2 linked regions of the Geminicoccus roseus DSM 18922 genome follow. The protein of the gene in region 1 interacts with the protein of each later gene in a pairwise test. Links are inferred from orthologs where the notes say so. Each region holds a gene or a part of one and is shown on either strand. Other genes may lie near its edges.

Region 1 (9,609 bases):
TGTTCGTCTGGTCGTGAGGCGTTCGGATCTACACCAGCAGCCTGGTGCTCTGGTGCGTTCCAGGACCGGGTGGTCTTTGCTGGATACGTAGCGCAGGTACGGGCCGGATTCGATGATGGACGCAGGGAGCGGTGACATGTTTCAGGAACGCCGCCCTCTCTGTTGCCGCCATGCCGCAGCCGCCGGCGCCAGAGAGGCGGTCCGTCCCCGCCAGCTCAAACGAACCAGCTGGCATCCACCCCGGTGGCTCCGGTCAGCGTCAACAGGTGGCTTTCCCCGAGCGTCAGAACGGTAGAGCCGTCTACAACCTGGGCGCTTGCGATCGCCGCATCGGCGGTGTTGCCGGCCCCGCGCAGGTCGAGCTTGTCGATGCCTGCCTGGAAGTCGGTGATCGTGTCGGATTCGCCGTCCACCCGCAGGATCACGAAGGTGTCGGCACCGTCGCCGCCGGTCATGATGTCGTTGCCGAACTGGCCGTTCAGCTCGTCGTCGCCTTCGCCACCGTCGAGCACGTCGTCGCCGTTGCCGCCGGTGAGGATGTCGTTGCCGGCTCCGCTGGAGAGCTTGTCGTTGCCCGACCCGCCATCCAGCAGGTCGTTGCCCTCGGCTGCCTCGATCACGTCGTCGCCGATGCCGCCATAGAGGCGGTTGTCGCCATCGGTGGTCCAGGGATCGCCATCGCCGTTGATGTAGTCGTTTCCGGCCGCGCCGAAGATCAGGTCGGTGCCCCGGTAGCCGAAGATCTCGTCGTCGCCGTCACCGCCGGTGATGATGTCATCGCCGGTGAAGCCGCCATGGATGATGTCGTTGCCGGCTCCGCCATCGATATAGTCGTCGCCATACTCGCCATAGACCTGGTCGTCGCCGTTGCCCGCGTAGACCCGGTCGGCAGCACCTTCGGTCGGCACCACCAGCACCTCTTCCCGATCGGTGAAGATGATGTCGTTGCCTTCGCCGCCCCAGAGGATGTCGGAGCCGCCGCCGCCGTAGATCCGGTCGGCACCATCGCCACCGATCACGAAGTCATCGCCCAGCCGCGAGAAGATCCGGTCCAGTTCTCCGAAGCCGCGGATGACGTCGTCACCGGAGGTGCCGTAGAGATTGTCTCTGCCCTCGGTACCGTTGATGATCGCCATGGGATTCTCCTCGTCGCTTCTCTTGGGGCGTGCCGCCGGCTCGATTTCGGGGGTTCCCGTAGGGTCGGGCCTGCGGCGATCCTGGCCCGTCCGTCATCCGGATATCGATCTGCCTCTCGCCTGCCGGAACAGTCGAGATTACGGCGGTCCATCACCGGTCATGAAGAAGCCCCGGCGGTCCAGGGACGACCGAGGCTCTCCATCACATCGGCGTTGGACGCTTCCGGCTCAGCCGAACCAGCTCGTGTCCACGCCGGTGACGCCGGTGAGCGTCACGGTGTGGTTGAGGCCGAGATTGAGCACGGTGCTGCCCTCGACCACGGTCGCGTTGGCGATGGCGTTCTCCACGGTGTTGCCGGCCCCGCGCAGCGCGATCAGGTCGGATCCCACCTCGAAGTCGGTGATGGTGTCGGCCTCGCCCTCGGCGCGCAGCACCACGAAGCTGTCGGCGCCAGCGCCACCGGTCATGGTGTCGTTGCCGCCCTGGCCGATCAGCGTGTCGATGCCGTCGCCGCCGTCCAGGATGTCGTTGCCGTCGCCGCCGGTCATCCGGTCGTCGCCGAGCCCGCCCAGCAGGGTGTCGTCGCCCTGCTTGCCGTCCAGCTCGTCGTTGCCTTCGCCGCCATCGACGGTGTCGTTGCCGAGCCCGCCGAACAGGCCGTCATTGCCGGCCTCGCCGTTGAGGATGTCGTCGCCGACCGCACCGAAGAAGCGGTCGTCGCCGTCGCCGGCAAAGATCGTGTCGTTGCCGTCGCCGCCGGTGCCGACATCGTTGCCGGTGTTCTCCACGATCTCGACGCTGCCGCCATAGATCAGGTCGTCACCATTGCCGCCGTCGATGTTGTCGTCGCCGAACTCGCCATAGATCTCGTCGTTGCCATTGCCGGTGAAGATCCGGTCGGCGGCACCCACGGTGGGCGTGACGTTGGCGATGACCCGGTCGCCATGGGCAATGTCGTTGCCGTCGCCGCCCGCCATGATGTCGCTGCCATTGCCGCCATAGAAGCGGTCGTCGCCAAGGCCGCCGATGATCACATCGTTGCCGTCCTGGCCGAACATGCGGTCGCGGCCGTCGCCGCCGCGGATCGTGTCGTCGCCGTTGTTGCCGTACAGGTCATCATCGCCGGCCTGGCCCTCCAGCACGTCGTTGCCCGCCGCGCCGAAGGCCGTATCGTTGCCGATACCGCCGAAGATGACGTCGTTGCCGCCCTCGCCATTGAGCTGGTCGTTGCCGTCCTCGCCGAAGACGAAGTCATTGCCGGCCCCGGCGGCAATGCCGTCGTTGCCGCCCAGGCCATGGATCTCGTCGTTCTCAGGCGTGCCGACCAGGTTGTCGTCGCCCTGCGTGCCGTTGATAAGGGCCATGAATGCTTCCTCTTCTACTTAGCAGCCTGTTGTTCGTTCTGGTCCAGGACCTTGTGGTGACGTGAGCCAATATGGAAGGGCTCCTGGCTCATGTCGATCAACCAGTGGTTCTGCGCCTGCAGGCACGGAGGTCCGTTTCTCAACCGTGCCGCTCCGGACCGACTCATGAAGCGAGCCCTAGCTGTTTTGAACCCGCCCGTCATGCGGCCGACATGACGCAGCCCTCGCAACCCATCACCGTGGCGAGGGTGCCACGGGGCAGCCGTTCCGAGCCAGCGCCATGTCCCGCCCGATCCACGTCGCCGGTCAGATGTCCAGGTTCACGACCCGCAACGCATTGCTCTGGATGAACTCGCGGCGTGGATCGACCACGTCGCCCATCAGGGTGGTGAACACCTCGTCGGCCTCGTCGGCATGGTCGATCCGAACCTGCACCATCGAGCGCTTGGTCGGGTCCAGCGTGGTCTCCCAGAGCTGCTCCGGGTTCATCTCGCCCAGCCCCTTGTAGCGCTGGATCTGCATGCCCTTGCGACCGAGCGTGGCGACCCGCTCCATCAGGAACAGAGGACCGCTGATCGGCTGGACCTGCTCGTCATGAACCAGCGTCGGATGTTCGCCCCAGATCGACACAAGCTCGTCCATGAGCTGGGCGACCCGGCGCGCCTCGTGGGAGCGAAGGAAGGCGGTCTCGATCCGCCAGCGCTCGCGCCGCTCGCCACGGGTGCGGTGCATGATCAGGATGCCGTCGACATCCAGGGTGGCCTGCCAGTGGCCGCTGCCGGCCACCACCAGGTGATGGGCGAGCGCCTGCCCCTGCTCCAGGCCCGGCTGGCCCTCGGCGCCAACCAGCCGGGTCGAGGCGAGCGCCTCCACCAGTTCCGGGGGATGGCGCCGCGCCAGGCTGCGGATCGCCTGGGATGCCTGGCGGGCGAGATCGAACACGCGGCCGGTTTCCGCCTCATCGAGCTGTCGCTCATCGGCACCCTGGATCTGCACCTCGCCGCGCACGGTGGCCAGCAGGTGATCCTCCAGCGCCGCGTCGTCCTTGAGGTAGAGTTCCTTGCTGCCGCGCTTGATCCGGTAGAGCGGCGGCTGCGCGATGTAGAGATGCCCGGCCTCGATCAACGCCGGCAGGTGCCGGTAGAAGAAGGTGAGCAGCAGGGTGCGGATGTGCGAGCCGTCCACGTCCGCGTCGGTCATGATGACGATGCGGTGGTAGCGCAGCTTGGCGATGTCGAAGTCGTCGCGAATGCCGGTGCCAAGCGCCGTGATCAGCGTGCCGATCTCCTGGCTCCCCAGGATCTTGTCGACCCGCGCCCGCTCGACGTTCAGAATCTTGCCGCGCAGCGGCAGGATCGCCTGGAACTGGCGGTCGCGACCCTGCTTGGCCGAGCCGCCGGCGCTGTCGCCCTCGACCAGGAACAGCTCGGATTTGGACGGATCGCGCTCCTGGCAGTCGGCCAGCTTGCCCGGCAGGTTGGCGATGTCGAGCGCACCCTTGCGCCGGGTCAGTTCCCGGGCCCGCCTGGCCGCCTCGCGCGCGGTGGCGGCTTCCACCACCTTGCCCATGATGATCTTGGCCTCGGCGGGATGCTCCTCCAGCCAGCGCGACAGCGCATCACCGACCAGGTTCTGCACGATCGGGGTGACCTCCGAAGAGATCAGCTTGTCCTTGGTCTGCGAGGAGAACTTCGGATCCGGCACCTTGACCGAGAGCACCGCGGTCATGCCCTCGCGCATGTCATCCCCAGACAGCGCCACCTTCTCGCGCTTCAGGGTGCCGCTGTCTTCCGCGTACTTGTTGAGCACGCGGGTCAACGCCTGGCGGAAGCCCTGCAGATGGGTGCCGCCGTCACGCTGGGGGATGTTGTTGGTGAAGCAAAGGCAGACCTCGTGGTAGCCGTCGTTCCACTGCATCGCGACCTCGACCGCGATGCCGTCGCGCTCGCCGCCCACGGTGATCGGCGGCTTGACCACAGGCGTGCGCGAACGGTCCAGCCAGGTCGTGAAGGCCGCCAGGCCGCCTTCGTAGAACAGACGCTCCTCGCGCGGCTCCTCGCCCCGCAGGTCGCGCATCAGGATCTCGACCCCGGAATTCAGGAAGGCCAGCTCACGCAGGCGGTGGGCAAGCTGCTCGAACGAGAACTCCACCCCGGTGAACACCGAAGGCGAGGGGTAGAAGGTCACCTGGGTGCCGCGGCGGCCCTCGGAGGGGCCGACCACCTCGAGGGGCGCCTCCGCGCGGCCACCTTCCACAAAGCGGATGAAATGCTCGTAGCCGTCGCGCCAGACGGTCAGGTCGAGCCGGTCGGACAAGGCGTTCACCACCGAGACGCCAACCCCATGCAGGCCGCCCGAGACCTTGTAGGAGTTCTTGTCGAACTTCCCGCCGGCGTGGAGCACGGTCATGATCACCTCGGCTGCCGACACGCCCATCTCGGCGTGCAGGTCGACCGGAATGCCGCGACCATCGTCGATCACCGTGCAGGAGCCGTCGGCGTTGAGGATCACCTCGACCTTGGTGGCATGACCGGCCAGCACCTCGTCGATGGCGTTGTCGACCACCTCGAACACCATGTGGTGCAGGCCGGAGCCGTCGTCGGTGTCGCCGATATACATGCCCGGCCGCTTGCGCACGGCCTCCAGGCCCTCCAGCACCTTGATCGAGCTGGCGTCGTAAATCGCGGGGATGATGGGCGTGTCAGACATGATCGGCGAGGTCGCCCTGCTGCAGGTGGAAGAAGGCCGCCTTGTCGCGCAGAGGCGCGAACGGCGCGTGGTCGGTGCCGGAAAGCCAGGTCTGGCCGGGCGCTTCGGTGATGCGTTCGAACAGGGCGGCGCGGCGGACGCTGTCCAGGTGAGCGGTGGCCTCATCGAGCAGGAGGATCGGGATCAGCGTGCCGACCCGGCGCTTGCGCGCGATCTCGCCCAGGACGATGGAAACGAGCAGCGCCTTCTGCCGCCCGGTCGAGCAGCGCGCCGCCGGTGTGGTGGTCTCCGCATCGATCGCGACCAGATCGCTGCGGTGCGGCCCGATCGAGGCGCCGCCGGCTTCCCGATCGGCGTCGCGGCTGCGGGCGAGCCTGGCCGCCACTTCCTCCTCGACGTCCAGGGCCGGGCGGTCCTCCAGCAGCGTCTCGAGATCGCCCGCCAGCTGCAGCCGCACAGTCGGAAACGCCCCCTGGCTCTGCGCCACCACCTCATCCAGGCTCCGCACCCGCTCCGCCCGCACGGCGGCGATCGCCACCGCGTCGGCGGCCAGGCCGGCTTCCAGCGTGGCGAGCCAGACCGGGTCCGGGCGCCCGCCACGCAGCACCATGGAGCGCTCGCGCAGCCGCCGCTCGTAGCGGTTCGTCAGGCCGGCATAGGCCGGATCGTCGGCACCGATCAGCCGGTCCAGGAAACGGCGGCGCTCGGAGGGCGATTCCACGAACAGCCGGTCCTCGGCGGGGGTCAGCCAGATCACGCCCACGATCGCCGGCAGTTCGTCGCGCGCCGCAACGTCCTGGCTGTCCAGCCGGAACCGGCGACGCTCATGCCCCACCTCCAGCCCGGTCGCGATCCGGTGAATCCCATCCGGCCCGTCCAGCTCCGCCTGGATCGCCCAGCCCCCCGCACCGCCGTGGCGGGCCTGCTCGACCGCGCGCGCCCGGCGCAGGCCGCGACCCGGCGCCAGCATCGAGACAGCCTCCATCAGGTTGGTCTTGCCGACGCCATTGTCGCCGAACAGCACGATGGGTCCGTCCGGAAGGGTCAGGCGGGCTTCGGCGAGATTGCGGAAGTCGGTCAGGTGAAGGCGGCGCACCGCGCAGGGCAGGGGCTGCGGAGGACGGTCCACAGCCACAGGCGCGCTGGCTGAAAGGATCATACCCGCATCGGCATCAGCACGTAGATGGTGGCGACGTCCTCGGGATCACGAATCAGGGTTGGGGAGGCCGCGCTGGCCATCTCCAGGCGGATCGTGTCGCCTTGGACCTGCTGGGTGATGTCCATGACGTAGCGGGCGTTGAAGCCGATCTCGATCTCGCCGCCGGACAGTTCGCAGTCGACCTCGTCCTGGGCGCGGCCGGCCTCGGCACTGACCGCCGACGCCACCACCCTGCCGTCGCCGAACCCGAGCTTGACCGCCCGGACCTTGTCGGTGGCCACGGTCGCGACCCGGTCGATCGCAACCGCGAAGGCCTTGGCATCGACCAGGGCCACCTTGTCGTTGGCCTGCGGGATCACCCGCTCGTAGTCGGGGAAGGTGCCGTCGATCAGGCGGGAGACCAGCACGGTGGTGCCGATCTGGAAACGGATCCGCGAGGGCGAAAGGGCGATGCCGACCTCGGCGTCCTGGTCCAGGGCGTCCAGCAGCCGGCGGACCTCGCCGACCGTCTTCTTCGGGACAATCACCGGCGGGATGCCCTTGGCGCCCTCGGGCAGCGGGGTCTCGACCCGGGCCAGCCGATGTCCGTCCGTGGCGACCGCGCGCAGCGTGGCGGCAGCGCCCTCGCCGCGGGTGGCGTGGAGATGCACCCCGTTCAGGTAGTAGCGGGTCTCCTCGCTCGACATCGCGAAACGGGTCTTGTCGAACAGCTTGCGCAAGGTTGCCGCGGACAGCTCGAAGGAGACGCCCAGGTCCTCCTCGTTCATCGCCGGGAACTCGTCGGCGGCGAGGGCCGGCAGCACGAAGGACGAGCGTCCCGAGCGCAGATGCATGTCGGTGCTGCCGTTCGGCTGCTCCAGCTCGATCACGGCACCTTCCGCCAGGCGGCGGACGATCTCGTAGAGAGTATGCGCCGCCACCGTGGTGGTGCCGGGCTCGGCAATCTCGGCGGCCTCCCGCGAGACCAGGGTCAGGTCCATGTCCGTGGCGGTGAGCAGCAGCTCATCGCCTTGCGCCTCCAGCCGCACGTTGGACAGGATCGGGATCGTCGTACGCCGCTCGACAACGCTCTGGACATAGCCAAGCGACTTGAGCAGGGGCGCGCGCTCGATGGTCAGCTTCATGGTCGGGGCAAGTCGCAATGATCACGGAACCCCGTCCACGAATATCGTGCCGGGTCGCCGAAGCTAGCAGGCTCCAGCGCTAAGTTCACGAATTTTCGGCGGAATCGGTGCGTTCCCGCAGGTTCAATGCCGCAGCAGGCGGTCCAGGACGTCGAAGCGGCCCTGCCACTCCGCGAGCTCGCGGGTCTGGCCCTGGTCCTCTCTCGTGCCGGGCGTCAGCGGGTACTTGTAGAGATAGATGTGCGCCCCCCGGGCGTTCACACGCCGGCGCTGCGCCACCCAGCCGCGGACCACGTCGCCCGGCACCAGATAGAAGTCGATGACCGGCTTCACCGGGATGGGCTTGGCGGCCAGACGCCCGACCCGCCCGTCCAGAACCACGCCCAGGTCAGCGGCCACCAGGAGATCGAAACCAAGGTCGGGCGCGGCCGGATCAGGGGTGTGCGCCCAGCTGATGCTCTCGACAAAGCTGTTGCCCTTGAGCTGGATCCGAATGCGGCCGTCGATCAGAAAATCATATCCCGGCTGGTTGCGGCGCCGGAGGTTGGCATCCTCGATGTGGTGCCGGCCGTCTCTTTGAGCGACCAGGGCCAGGGCTGCCCTGGTCGCAATCTGTTCGCTCAGACGCACCCGCTCGTGGGCCTTGAGCGGCGAGGCGGTGCGCAGCACGGAGGCGTGGACGCAGCGCTCCAGGAGGACGCGCTCGTCCTCGGCCAGGCTGAACAAGGGGTCGACGAACTTGATGCCGCTCACCGGATCTGTCCCGACCAGGAAGCACCCTCGGCGGGATAGATCGCCGGACAGGGGCATACCCGCGACTGGGGCGGCACCGCGCCGATGGCGAGCGCAGCGACGCTGCTGTCCTTGGGACGGACGCCCGGCGGCTTCGGCCGATCGAGGCGGAACGGGACGATCTGGAACTCGCGCAGGATCGCCGAAACAGGGCCGGACTGGCTTCCAGCCTTGAGCCAACCCACTTCTTCGGCGCCGGGCGAGCCCATCCGGTGCTGCACGGCCTCCCAGGCGGCGCGGATTTCGGCATTCGGACGGCGGTTGCCGTCGTCTTCCGCCGGGACGGCCGAGCGGTGCTCGAAGCCTGCCACCAGGCGCACCGGCCAGGGATTGTAGGTGAAGGCATAGCGGAAGGCAGTGTCATGCAGCGCGCCATAGGCGAGCTTCAGCCGCTGTTCCGGTGCCTGTTCGCGGAAGAGCCAGAGCTGCCAGCGGAACCGGTCGACGGCCGGGCGATGGTCCCGCCAGTCGTCGTAGAAGCGCGCGGAGGCGGGCAGCGATGGCGGGGCGGCGGGGCCGGCGGAGGATGCATCGATGATAGCGGCGGATTGCAGGCGCCGGATCGCTTCGGCCGCCGGCAGGTCGAACCACTCGTTCACGTCGCCCAGTCGCCGATGCAGCGGCAAGAGCCGATGGACGGCCCGTTCAGCCGCCTCGACGTCCACCTTGGTGGTAAAGCCGAACACGCCCTCGACAACGATCCCCCGGGGTGTGTGGCAGCGGGCCTGCTTGAAGCGGGACGGCCAGTGCAGGTCCTTGCCAATCTTGCAAGCTCCTGGGACGCCAGGATCTGAAAAAACGTAAAGGACGTGTCTCATGGGCGATCCGACACCGGCATTCCCTCCGCTGTCGGCAGCGATCACGGCAGGAACGAACGGCATGGATCCTGCCGCCGGACCGTCAGCTCATCAAGCGCCGCTTGAGCAGCTCGATGTCGTCGGCGAGCTGCCGGTCCTCGCCGGCCAGCTTCTCGATCTGCCGGACGGCATGCATGACCGTGGTGTGGTCGCGGTTGCCGAACTTCTTGCCGATCTCGGGCAGCGAGCGGGGGGTCAGCTGCTTGCACAGATACATGGCGGCCTGGCGCGGGCGGGCGATTGCGCGGGAACGGCGCGGCCCGGTCAGGTCGGACATCTTCATCTGGTAGTGCTCGGCACAGGCCTTCTGGATCTCCTCGATCGTCACCCGGCGGTCATTGGCGCGCAGGAGGTCGTGGAGGATCTCCTGGGCCATGTCGACCGAGACCGCCCGATTGGTCAGGCTGGCCTGATGGACCATCCGGTTCAGGGCGCCTTCCAGCTCGCGGACGTTCGAGGTGATCCTG
Region 2 (9,742 bases), 110 kb from region 1 along the record:
AGCCTGGGTAGATCTCGACGCCCATGGCCTCGGCCTGCTCGGCCAGCCAGCGGCACAGAACGCCCAGCGAGATGATGTAGTTGCCATGGTTGTGCATGGGCGGCGGCGTGGGCAGGCGGCGGGCACCCTTCTCGGTCAGGAGCAGGAACTGGTCGTCGGTGACCTCGGTCTCCACCGGCGCGCCCATGCTCTTCCAGTCGGGCAGGAGCTCGTTCAGGGAGCGCGGCTCCAGCACCGCCCCGGACAGGATGTGGGCGCCGACCTCCGCGCCCTTCTCGATGATGCAGACCGAGAGGTCGTCGCCGGCAAGCTGCTTGAGGCGGATCGCGCAGGCGAGGCCGGACGGCCCGGCGCCCACGATCACCACGTCGTAGGCCATCTGCTCGCGTTCCATGCCCGTTCCTTCCCTGCAGGTCCCGACGGCCACGCCTCCAGCGCTGCCTCGACTGGGGGTAGCACGCGCCCGCCCACGTTTGAAGCGATCTGGGAGAGCGAAAAATCTACGGCGTGAGCGTGGGTTAGCGGAAGCGCACGAGTAACCAGACGGTTACGGTGGCGCCCAGCCACATGAGGAGTCCGCCAAGCCCGCCCGTGGTCCGGATGTTGCCGCCAAGCTCGGCCAGCAGCTCCGGGGCCAGGCGCTTGAGGGCGAATGCCAGGATGAAGCCGCCCAGCAGGAACACCGCCAGGGTGAGCAGGCGCAGCTTCCAGGTCTCGGTCGCGGACAGGGTCGCCGCCTTGCCGACCAGCTCGTCCGCCGGAACGTCGCCGAGCGCTCCCAGCGCCAGCTCCTCGCCCTGCTCGTCCGCCAGGGTGGTGAGGCGCCCGTCCTGCGCCCGGCCGATCAGGGTCACCCTGGCGAGCGGCACCGACCGGTAGCGCAACCGGATGTCGCCGGGCGCCGGCCGGTCCGGGTCGCCGGACCACCACCAGTCGCTGCCCCGGGAGAACGGGCCGAGCTCGCTGAGCTCGATCCGGTCGGGCAGGCGCACCGGCTCCGTCGCCCGGATCGCGTGCCAGAGCGCATGGTCGGCGCTCCAGGCGCCCAGCCGGGGCGAGGGCGCCAGGAACCGCTCGCTTTCCAGGCGCAGGGGCGGGTTGGGGTGGGCGCCGCCCCCGTCGCGGAACCGGCTGGAATCGATCCGGCTGGCCGACCAGACCAGATGGTAGCGCAGGTCCCGGCCGCCCTGGGTGACGATCTCCTCCTCCCGCCACTGGGCGGTCTCGACGATCCGGTCCAGGCGCAGGACTGGGAAGCTCTTATCGAGCGCCGGCTCGCGGACATGGCCGTCGGCGCTGACCGGGCCGGCGACCCGCAGGATCTCGCCCTCCAGCGCCGGCTCGACCTCCTGATGGCCGGCCTCGACCAGCTCGGCCTGCACCAGGCCGCGCAGGTCGGCACCGGCCCCGGCGCGCCGTTCGTTCCAGACGGTCGCCAGCGCCGCCGCGACCACCAGGAGCAGGCCGACGACGAGCGGCACGATCGACTTGCTCAACTTGCGGCTCCCATGCGAGTTGCCGGTGGCGATACGGGCGAAGACAGGATCTGGTGGCGAGGAACAGGGTGGACGAGGAGAAGATCCGTCGCGGCATGCAGGAATTGGCTGCGCGTGACCCGCAGGTCGCGGCGTTGCGCGCCAGGATCGGCGACCCGCCCCCGCGCATCCAGCCGCCGGGCTTCGCCACGCTCCTGCAGATCATGACCGCCCAGCAGATCTCGACCAAGGCGGCTGCGGCGATCTGGCGGCGGCTGGAGGAGGCGGCGGGGGAGCGTCCCGACCATCACTGGCTGGCGGCGCAGACGGTCGAGACCCTGCGGGCCTGCGGCATGGGGCGGCGCAAGATCGACCATGCCCGGGCCATGGCCGCGGCCGTGCTGGACGGGGCGCTCGACCTGGACGGGCACGACCTGGCCAGCGAGGCGGAAATCATCGCCCAGATCGTGGCGGTGCCGGGCTTCGGGCGCTGGAGTGCCGACATCTACCTCCTGTTCGCGCTCGGCCGGGTTGACGTGTTCCCCGCCGACGACCTGGCGATGCAGATCGCCTACCAGCGCCTGCGCGGCCTGGAAGCCCGCCCGAGCGCCAAGGCGCTGCGCGCGATGGTGGCGGACTGGGCGCCCTGGCGTGGGGTGGGGGCACTGTTCCTCTGGCATTACTACGGTGCCACCACCCTCGAAGCCGCCGGCTGAACTCACCCGGCGGCGGATCCGCAACGTCAGAGCAAGCCGCTTCATCGTCCATGTCCGATCGTGGTAGGGGATCCTGAACGGATCGGGCCGGAGCGGGCCAGGCCGGGCAGCGCGGAACGCGATGCTGCGCTCAGCCGGCTCTGGGACGCCCGGTGCGTTTGCCCTTGGTCGGAACGAGGCCGGATGCTCGGCAGGCAGGTATCATGGTGCCGGCGGGAACGGGTGCCGCCGCGGACGGTGCGCGGCGAGAAGTTCCTCCGGCATGATCCGGGCGGCTCCTGCGCATGAGCGGCCGGACGGCGTGCGGCCGTATCACCATCTGCATCATCAACTATAACGGGGCCGGCCATCTGCCAGCGACCCTGGCCTCGGTGCAAGCGCATGCCGAGGCGGACGCGGAGATCCTGCTGGTCGACAACGCCTCCGCCGACGGCAGCCCGGAACTCGCGGTCCAGCTGTGCCCCGGCCTGCGCGTCCTGGCGCTGCCAACCAATCTGGGCCCGGCCGGGGCGCGCAATGCCGGGTTCGCCGCCGCCGGCTGCGACCGGATCCTGTTCCTGGACAACGATGTCCGGCTGACCGGCTCCACCCTGGCGATGCTGGGCGAGACCCTGGATGCCCGGCCGGAGGCGCTGGTGGCGGTTCCCAGGGTCCTCTACGAGCGGCAGCCGGCGGTGATCCAGTACGAGAGCGCCGACTGCCACTTCCTGGGGCTGATGATCCCGCGCCATGCCGACCGCGAGGCCGCCAGCGTCGCCGCCATTCCCGCACCGACCGGTTCGGTGGTGACCGCCTGCTTCCTGATCGACCGCGGCCGCTGGCGCGGCGCGGTGCCGTTCGACGAGGATTTCGGCTTCAACCTCGAGGACCATGATTTCGGGGTGCGCGCCCGCTTGCTCGGCCACGAGCTGTGGATCGACCCGCGCGCGGTGGTGCTGCATGGCCAGGGCACCCGCGGCCTGTCCTACCGCCCCGGCATGACCGCGTCGCCGCAGCGCGTGTTCTTCCTAGTGCGCAACCGCTGGTTCGTGGTCGCCAAGAGCTATTCCGGCCGCTCGATCTGCCTCCTGCTGCCGGCCTTGTGCCTGTACGAGCTGGCGCAGCTGGGCTTTCTGAGCGCCTCGGGCATGCGGCCGGCCTGGTGGGCGGCGCTGCGCTCGCTGCGCTCGGCCTGGCCGGCCCTGCGGGAGAAGCGCCGCCTGGTGCAGTCGACCCGCAAGGTCGCCGACCGCGCGATCTTCCGGCACGGGCCGCTGCCCCTGACCGGCTGGGTGCGGCTCGGCCGGCGCAAGAAGGCGGCGGTGTGGCTCCTGGAAGGCGCCCTGAACGGCCATTTCCTCTGCGTGCGACGGTTCCTGTGACGATGGCGACAATGCCCGAACGACGCCCGGTGATCATGATCGGCATCGATGCCGCCGACCGCGGCCTGGTCCGCCGGCTGATGGCAGAGGGGCGGATGCCGGTGCTGGCCGGGCTGGAGAAGCGCGGCCAGAGCGGCGGCCTCGCCACCGTGGCCGGGGCGTATGCCGGCGGGGTCTGGCCCAGCTTCTATACCGGGCGCCCGGTGGAGCGGCACGGCATCTACCACAACAAGCTCTGGCGCGCCCGGGCGATGCGGATCGAGGTGCCGAGCGAGGCCTGGCTGCCGGACCGGCCGTTCTACGAGCGGGTCGCCGCGGCGGGGCTGCGGGTGGCCGCCATCGACATGCCGATGGTGGTGGGCGAGCCGCGGGTCGGCGCCGAAGGGATCTATCTCGGCGGCTGGGGCACCCACGACCTGATCTCCCGGGCCGCCTCGCCGCCCGGCCTGTGGCGGGACCTCAAGCGGCGCCACGGCCCGCCGGCGATGGAGGTGGAGCAATTCGGCCTGCAGGACGCTGGCGGCCTCGACCGGCTGCGCGGCCAGCTCCTGCGCGCCACCGACCAGATGGCGGCGATCGCGGCTGACCTCCTCAAAGACAGGCGGTTCGACCTGGCCTGCCTGGTGTTCGGCGCCAGCCACCGCGGCGGGCACTATCTCTGGGACCTGTCGCAGGTCGACACGCGTAGCCTGGACGACGACGCGCGGGCGCGGCTGGAGGGGGCGCTGGCCGAGATCTACCAGCGCATCGACCAGGCGATCGGCCAAGTCCTGGAGGCGGCCGACCCGGCGGCGCGGGTGATGGTGTTCGCGCTGCACGGGATGGAGAAGAACCACGGCATGGCCGACCATTTCCCCGATTTGATGGCGGCGATGGACGCGGCGGAGAGCGGCAAAACAGCGAAGCGCGGGCTGCTCTACCGGATCAAGCGGCGGATCCCGTTCCACTGGATCCGGCCGGTCCTGGCGCGGCTGCCGGCGGAGGTCGGCCACCGCCTGGCGTCGATCTGGTCGGCTCGGATGCTGGACTGGCGCGCCACCACCCATTTCCCGATGCCGGTGGACCTTGCCGGCTATGTGCGGATCAACCTGCAGGGCCGCGAGCGCGACGGCATCGTTCCCCCGGGCGATGCCTACGAGGAGCTGTGCGCGCGGCTGGAGGAGCGCCTGTCCGGGCTGCGCGACGCGGACACCGGGCGCAGCCTGGTGGCGGCCGTGGAGCGGCCGTGGAGCCGCACACCCGGGCCGGCCGAGCAGCGCGACCTGCTACCCGACCTCCTGGTGCGCTGGAGCCCGGCGGGAGCGGAACCGGTGCGCCGCATCGCCTGCGACGTCCTGCCGGGCTTTGTCCATGACCTGCCCAAGCACTTCCCCTCCGGCCGGGCCGGCAACCATCGTGCGGAGGCCTGGTTCGTGGCGGCGGGGCCGGGCATTGAGGCCGGCAGCGGGCCGGAGGGCGGGTCGATCGTCGACCTGGCGCCGACCGCGCTGGCCCTGCTGGGCCTGCCGCCGGACCCTTCGATGAGCGGGCGGGCCCTGGCGCTGCACGGAAGCGAGCTGGCGGCGTGATCGTCGACGCGCGCAGTCTTTCCGACGGGACCCGGATCGAAGCCGACCATGTGGTGGTGGGGGGCGGGCCCGCCGGCATCGTGCTCGCGATGGAACTGGCGGGCAGGGGGCTGGACGTCTGCCTCCTGGAGGCCGGCGGGCTCGGCCATGACCGAGCAGCCCAGGCCCTGGCCGGGGGAACGGTCATCGGCGACCCTTATCCGCCGCTGCGCGACACCAGGCTGGTGGCGCTGGGCGGGGCCTCGCAGGTCTGGGCAGGATGGTGCCGGGCGCTCGACCCGGTCGACTTCGCCGCCTGCCCGCAGCTCGGCCGGCCCGGATGGCCGATCGACCGGGAGGCGCTGATGCCGTTCTACCGGCGCGCCGCCCCCTGGTTCGGCCTTGGCGGGTTCGACGACGACGTCCCGGCCTGGCAGGCGCGAAGCGGCACACGCGCCCTGGACCTCGACCGGACCATGTTCACGCCCGCTTTGTTCCAGCAGAGCAGGCTGCGGTTCGGCACGGCCTATCGCGAGGCGCTGGCGGCCATGCCGAGCCTGCGGGTTTATCTGCACGCCCCGGTGGAGCGCGCCTTTGCCCATCCGGACAGCGACCGGATCGACCATCTGTCGGTCCGAACGCTGAACGGGCGCCGGCTGGAGGTGGCCGGCCGGCAGTTCGTCCTGGCGGCCGGCGGGGTGGAGAATCCCCGCCTGCTGCTGGCCTCGGGCGACGATCCGGCCCAGGCGATCGGCAACCGGCACGGCCAGGTCGGGCGCTGGTTCACCGAGCACGCCTTTGTCGAGGCAGGCTTCCTGGAGCTGGACGACCCGGCGCCGGACATGGGGTTCTATTTCAGCCAGGGCGCCGACCGGACCCGGGGCGGCTTCGCGGTCTCGCCGGGCCCGCAGGCGCGCGACCGGCTGCTCCAGGGCGTGATCTGCCTGAAATCCGCCGACGAGAGCCACGAGGTTTTCGACGACCCCGCGGTGAAGGCGATGATCGAGCGGGTCGAGCAGTGGCGGGGGCGCAAGGTGCCGGGCAGCGCCGGCGGCTCGCTGCGGACGGCGCTTCGCCGGCCGGACCGGCTCCTGGTCGCGATCAGAGAGCGGATGCGGCGCAACGGTCCCCCCGCCCGGCGCTGGCGGACCCGCGGCCTGTTCGAGTGCCAGCCGCGCGGGGAAAACGCCGTGCGGCTGTCGGCGGCCAAGGACGCGCTGGGGCGGCCGCTGGCGGAGGTTTCCTGGCGGATGAGCGAGCTGGACGTGGCGAGCATCCGGGGCGCGCACGAGGCGCTCGACCGGGCGCTCCAGTCAGCGGGGCTCGGCCGGCTGGAGATCCGGGTGCCGCCCGACGATGCCGCCTGGCGCGACGCCGCCGCCGAGGGCGCCAAGCACCCGATGGGCGGCACCCGCATGCACGACGCTCCCGGGGCGGGCGTGGTCGACCGCGACCTGAAGGTGCACGGGATGCACAATCTCCACGTGGTCGGCAGCTCGGTGTTCCCGACCGGCGGCTACGCCAACCCGACCCTGACCATCGTGGCGCTGGCGATCCGGCTGGCCGACCGCCTGGCGGAGCAGGCCCACCTGCGCTGAGCCGGCCGGTGTGGACGGACCGGCGAAGCTGGCACCTGACGCGTCCGCCTGCTAGAAGGCAGGCGCGCTCGGGCATCGACGCCCGCCGGCGCCGTTTGCCGTTCCTTCACATCGTCAGAGATCACCGACCTTGGCAACCGAGCAGTCGCGCCCCTTCGACATCGTCCCCATCGAAGAGGAGATGAGGAAAAGCTACCTCGATTACGCGATGAGCGTGATCGTGTCGCGCGCGCTGCCCGATGTCCGCGATGGCCTGAAGCCGGTGCAGCGCCGGATCCTCTTCTCCATGAAGGAGAACGGGTTCGATCCCGGCAAGCCGCACCGCAAGTCCGCGCGCATCGTCGGCGACGTGATGGGTAAGTACCATCCGCACGGCGACAGCGCGATCTACGACGCAATGGTGCGCATGGCGCAGCCCTTCTCGCTGCGCCTGCCGCTGATCGACGGCCAGGGCAATTTCGGCTCGCAGGACGACGACCCGCCGGCGGCGATGCGCTACACCGAGGCGCGCCTGTCGCGCGCCGCCCTATCGGTTATCGGCGAGATCGACGAGGACACGGTCGACTTCCGGCCGAACTACGACGAGAGCGCCGAGGAACCCTCGGTCCTGGCGGCGGGCTTCCCGAACCTCCTGGTGAACGGGGCGGGCGGCATCGCGGTCGGCATGGCAACCAACATCCCGCCGCACAATCTGGGCGAGATCATCGACGCCTGCATCGCGCTGATCGACAATCCGTCGATCGAGCTGGCCGAGATCATGGAGATCGTGCCCGGGCCGGACTTCCCGACCGCCGGCATCATCCTGGGCCGCGGCGGCATCATGACCGCCTACCAGAACGGCCGCGGCAGCATCCTGATCCGCTCCAAGACCCATGTGGAGGAGGTCCGCAAGGACCGGCCGGCGATCATCATCACCGAGGTTCCCTACCAGGTGAACAAGGCGCGGATGGTCGAGCGGATCGCGGAGGTGGTGCGCGACAAGAAGGTTGAGGGCATCGCCGACCTGCGCGACGAGAGCGACCGGCAGGGCATCCGGGTCGTCATCGAGCTCAAGCGCGACGCCGACCCGGACGTCGTGCTGAACCAGCTCTGGCGCTACACGCCGGTGCAGACCTCGTTCGGCATCAACATGGTCTCGCTGGTGGGCGGCCGGCCCACCACCATGGGCCTGATCGAGATCCTCAAGGCGTTCCTGGAGTTCCGCGAGGAAACGATCCTGCGGCGCTCGGCCCATCGCCTGGGCCAAGCGCGCAGCAAGATCCATGGCCTGATCGGCCTGGTGATCGCGGTGCTCAACATCGACGAAGTGATCGCGCTGATCCGCTCGTCCAAGGATTCGGCCGAGGCGCGCACCCGGCTGATGGCGCGGGACTGGCCGTCGGCCGACATCCTGCCGCTCCTGGAGCGCGCCGAGGCCGGGCTGGTCGATGTGCCGCCGCCCTCGGAGACCTATACCCTGTCGGAAGCGCAGGCCCGCGCGATCCTGGCCCTGCAGCTGCAGCGCCTGACCGCGCTTGCGCGCGACGAGCTGGTCGAGGACGTCGAGAAGCTGGCGGTCGACATCGGCGAGCTGTTGCGCATCCTCAACGACCGCGGCCGCCTGCTCGAGGTGATGCGCGAGGAGATGCTGGACATCCGCAGCCGGTTCGCGGACCCCAGGCGCAGCGTCATCGACATGTTCAGCGAGCTGGACCAGGACATCGAGGACCTGATCCAGCGCGAGGACATGGTCGTCACCGTCACCCATGCCGGCTACGTCAAGCGCGTGCCGCTGGTGACCTACCGGGCGCAGCGCCGGGGCGGCAAGGGCCGGGCGGGCATGCGCACGCACGAGGACGACGTGGTCACCCGGCTGTTCGTGGCGGTCACCCACACGCCGGTCCTGTTCTTCACCACGCGCGGCCGGGTCTACAAGCTCAAGGTCTACAAGCTGCCGCTGGGCAACCCCCAGGCGCGCGGCCGGGCGATGATCAACCTGTTCCCGGCGATGGAGGAGGGCGAGGCGATCTCGGCGGTGCTGCCGCTGCCCGAGGACGAGAGCACCTATGGCGACCTCTCGATCGTGTTCGCCACCGCGTCCGGCAAGGTCCGCCGCAACGACCTGTCCGACTTCATCCGGGTGCCGTCCAACGGCAAGATCGCCATGGGGCTGGACGAGGGCGACCGGCTGGTCGGCGTGGACGTCTGCGACGACAGCCACGACATGATGCTGGCGGCGCGCGGCGGCCGGGCGGTGCGCTTCCCGGTGGAGAGCCTGCGCGTGTTCAAGTCGCGGGCCTCGGAAGGCGTGCGCGGCATGGACCTGGGCGAGGACGGCGAGGTCGTCTCGATGTCGATCCTCCGCCATATCGAGCTGCCGATCGACCAGCGCGACGCCTATCTCAAGATCTCCAGCGCGCGGCGGCGGGCCGAGGGCGAGGAGGTCGAGAACGGCAACGGCGACGTGCCGGTCGACCTGGAGGAGGAGCTGATCCAGAAGCTGCAGGCGGAGGAGCAGCTCCTGCTCACCGTCACCCGCAACGGCTTCGGCAAGCGCACCTCGGCCTACGAGTACCGGATCACCAACCGGGGCGGGCAGGGCGTCATCAACATCGAGACCTCGCCGCGCAACGGCCCGGTCGCCGCGACCTTCCCGGTCAACGATGCCGACCAGCTCATGCTGATGACCGACAAGGGCAAGCTGATCCGCATGCCGGTCGCCGGGATCCGCATCACCGGGCGCAACACCCAGGGCGTGCGCCTGTTCAACGTCGACGAGGACGAGCACGTCGTCGCGGCGGTTCGTCTCATGGATGCCGCGGACGACGAGGAGAACGGCGAGGCGATCGAGCCGATCGCGGAATGAGCGCGGCACCTGGCGGGGACGCCGGTGGCGGCGGGGAGCATGCCATGACCAGAGCACGCGTCGGCATCTATCCCGGGACCTTCGACCCCCTGCACAACGGCCATATGGACGTGATCCGCCGGGCGACCTGCCTGGTGGACCGCCTGATCGTCGGCTGTGCGGTCAATGCCGGCAAGGAGCCGCTGTTCTCCCTCGACGAC

Evidence for each region.
Region 2: the proteins of gyrB (region 1) and gyrA interact in binary tests that used the Escherichia coli proteins (3 or more experiments, as listed by UniProt). The link is inferred for Geminicoccus roseus DSM 18922 from one-to-one orthologs.

The regions. Positions count from the first base shown.
Region 1 is NZ_KE386572.1:4,860,616-4,870,224, reverse strand. The notes cover bases 2,510-5,610. They hold gyrB (DNA topoisomerase (ATP-hydrolyzing) subunit B), read right to left. Parts: upstream 5,211-5,610; coding sequence 2,808-5,210; downstream 2,510-2,807. Other genes in these bases: recF (DNA replication/repair protein RecF), read right to left, coding at 5,203-5,610. In the rest of the region: GEMRO_RS31515 (calcium-binding protein), read right to left, coding at 216-1,136; GEMRO_RS31510 (calcium-binding protein), read right to left, coding at 1,365-2,501; more of recF, read right to left, coding at 5,611-6,339; dnaN (DNA polymerase III subunit beta), read right to left, coding at 6,366-7,493; GEMRO_RS0123960 (hypothetical protein), read right to left, coding at 7,617-8,246; GEMRO_RS0123955 (GIY-YIG nuclease family protein), read right to left, coding at 8,243-9,103; chromosomal replication initiator protein DnaA, read right to left, coding at 9,186-9,609. UniProt on the Escherichia coli protein: DNA gyrase negatively supercoils closed circular double-stranded DNA in an ATP-dependent manner to maintain chromosomes in an underwound state.
Region 2 is NZ_KE386572.1:4,977,149-4,986,890, reverse strand. Bases 6,509-9,742 are described here. They hold gyrA (DNA gyrase subunit A), read left to right. Parts: upstream 6,509-6,878; coding sequence 6,879-9,542; downstream 9,543-9,742. Other genes in these bases: coaD (pantetheine-phosphate adenylyltransferase), read left to right, coding at 9,587-9,742; GEMRO_RS0124450 (FAD-dependent oxidoreductase), read left to right, coding at 6,509-6,697. In the rest of the region: GEMRO_RS0124475 (electron transfer flavoprotein-ubiquinone oxidoreductase), read right to left, coding at 1-394; GEMRO_RS0124470 (TMEM43 family protein), read right to left, coding at 519-1,496; GEMRO_RS0124465 (DNA-3-methyladenine glycosylase family protein), read left to right, coding at 1,550-2,191; GEMRO_RS0124460 (glycosyltransferase family 2 protein), read left to right, coding at 2,476-3,552; GEMRO_RS0124455 (alkaline phosphatase family protein), read left to right, coding at 3,564-5,120; more of GEMRO_RS0124450, read left to right, coding at 5,117-6,508. UniProt on the Escherichia coli protein: A type II topoisomerase that negatively supercoils closed circular double-stranded (ds) DNA in an ATP-dependent manner to maintain chromosomes in an underwound state.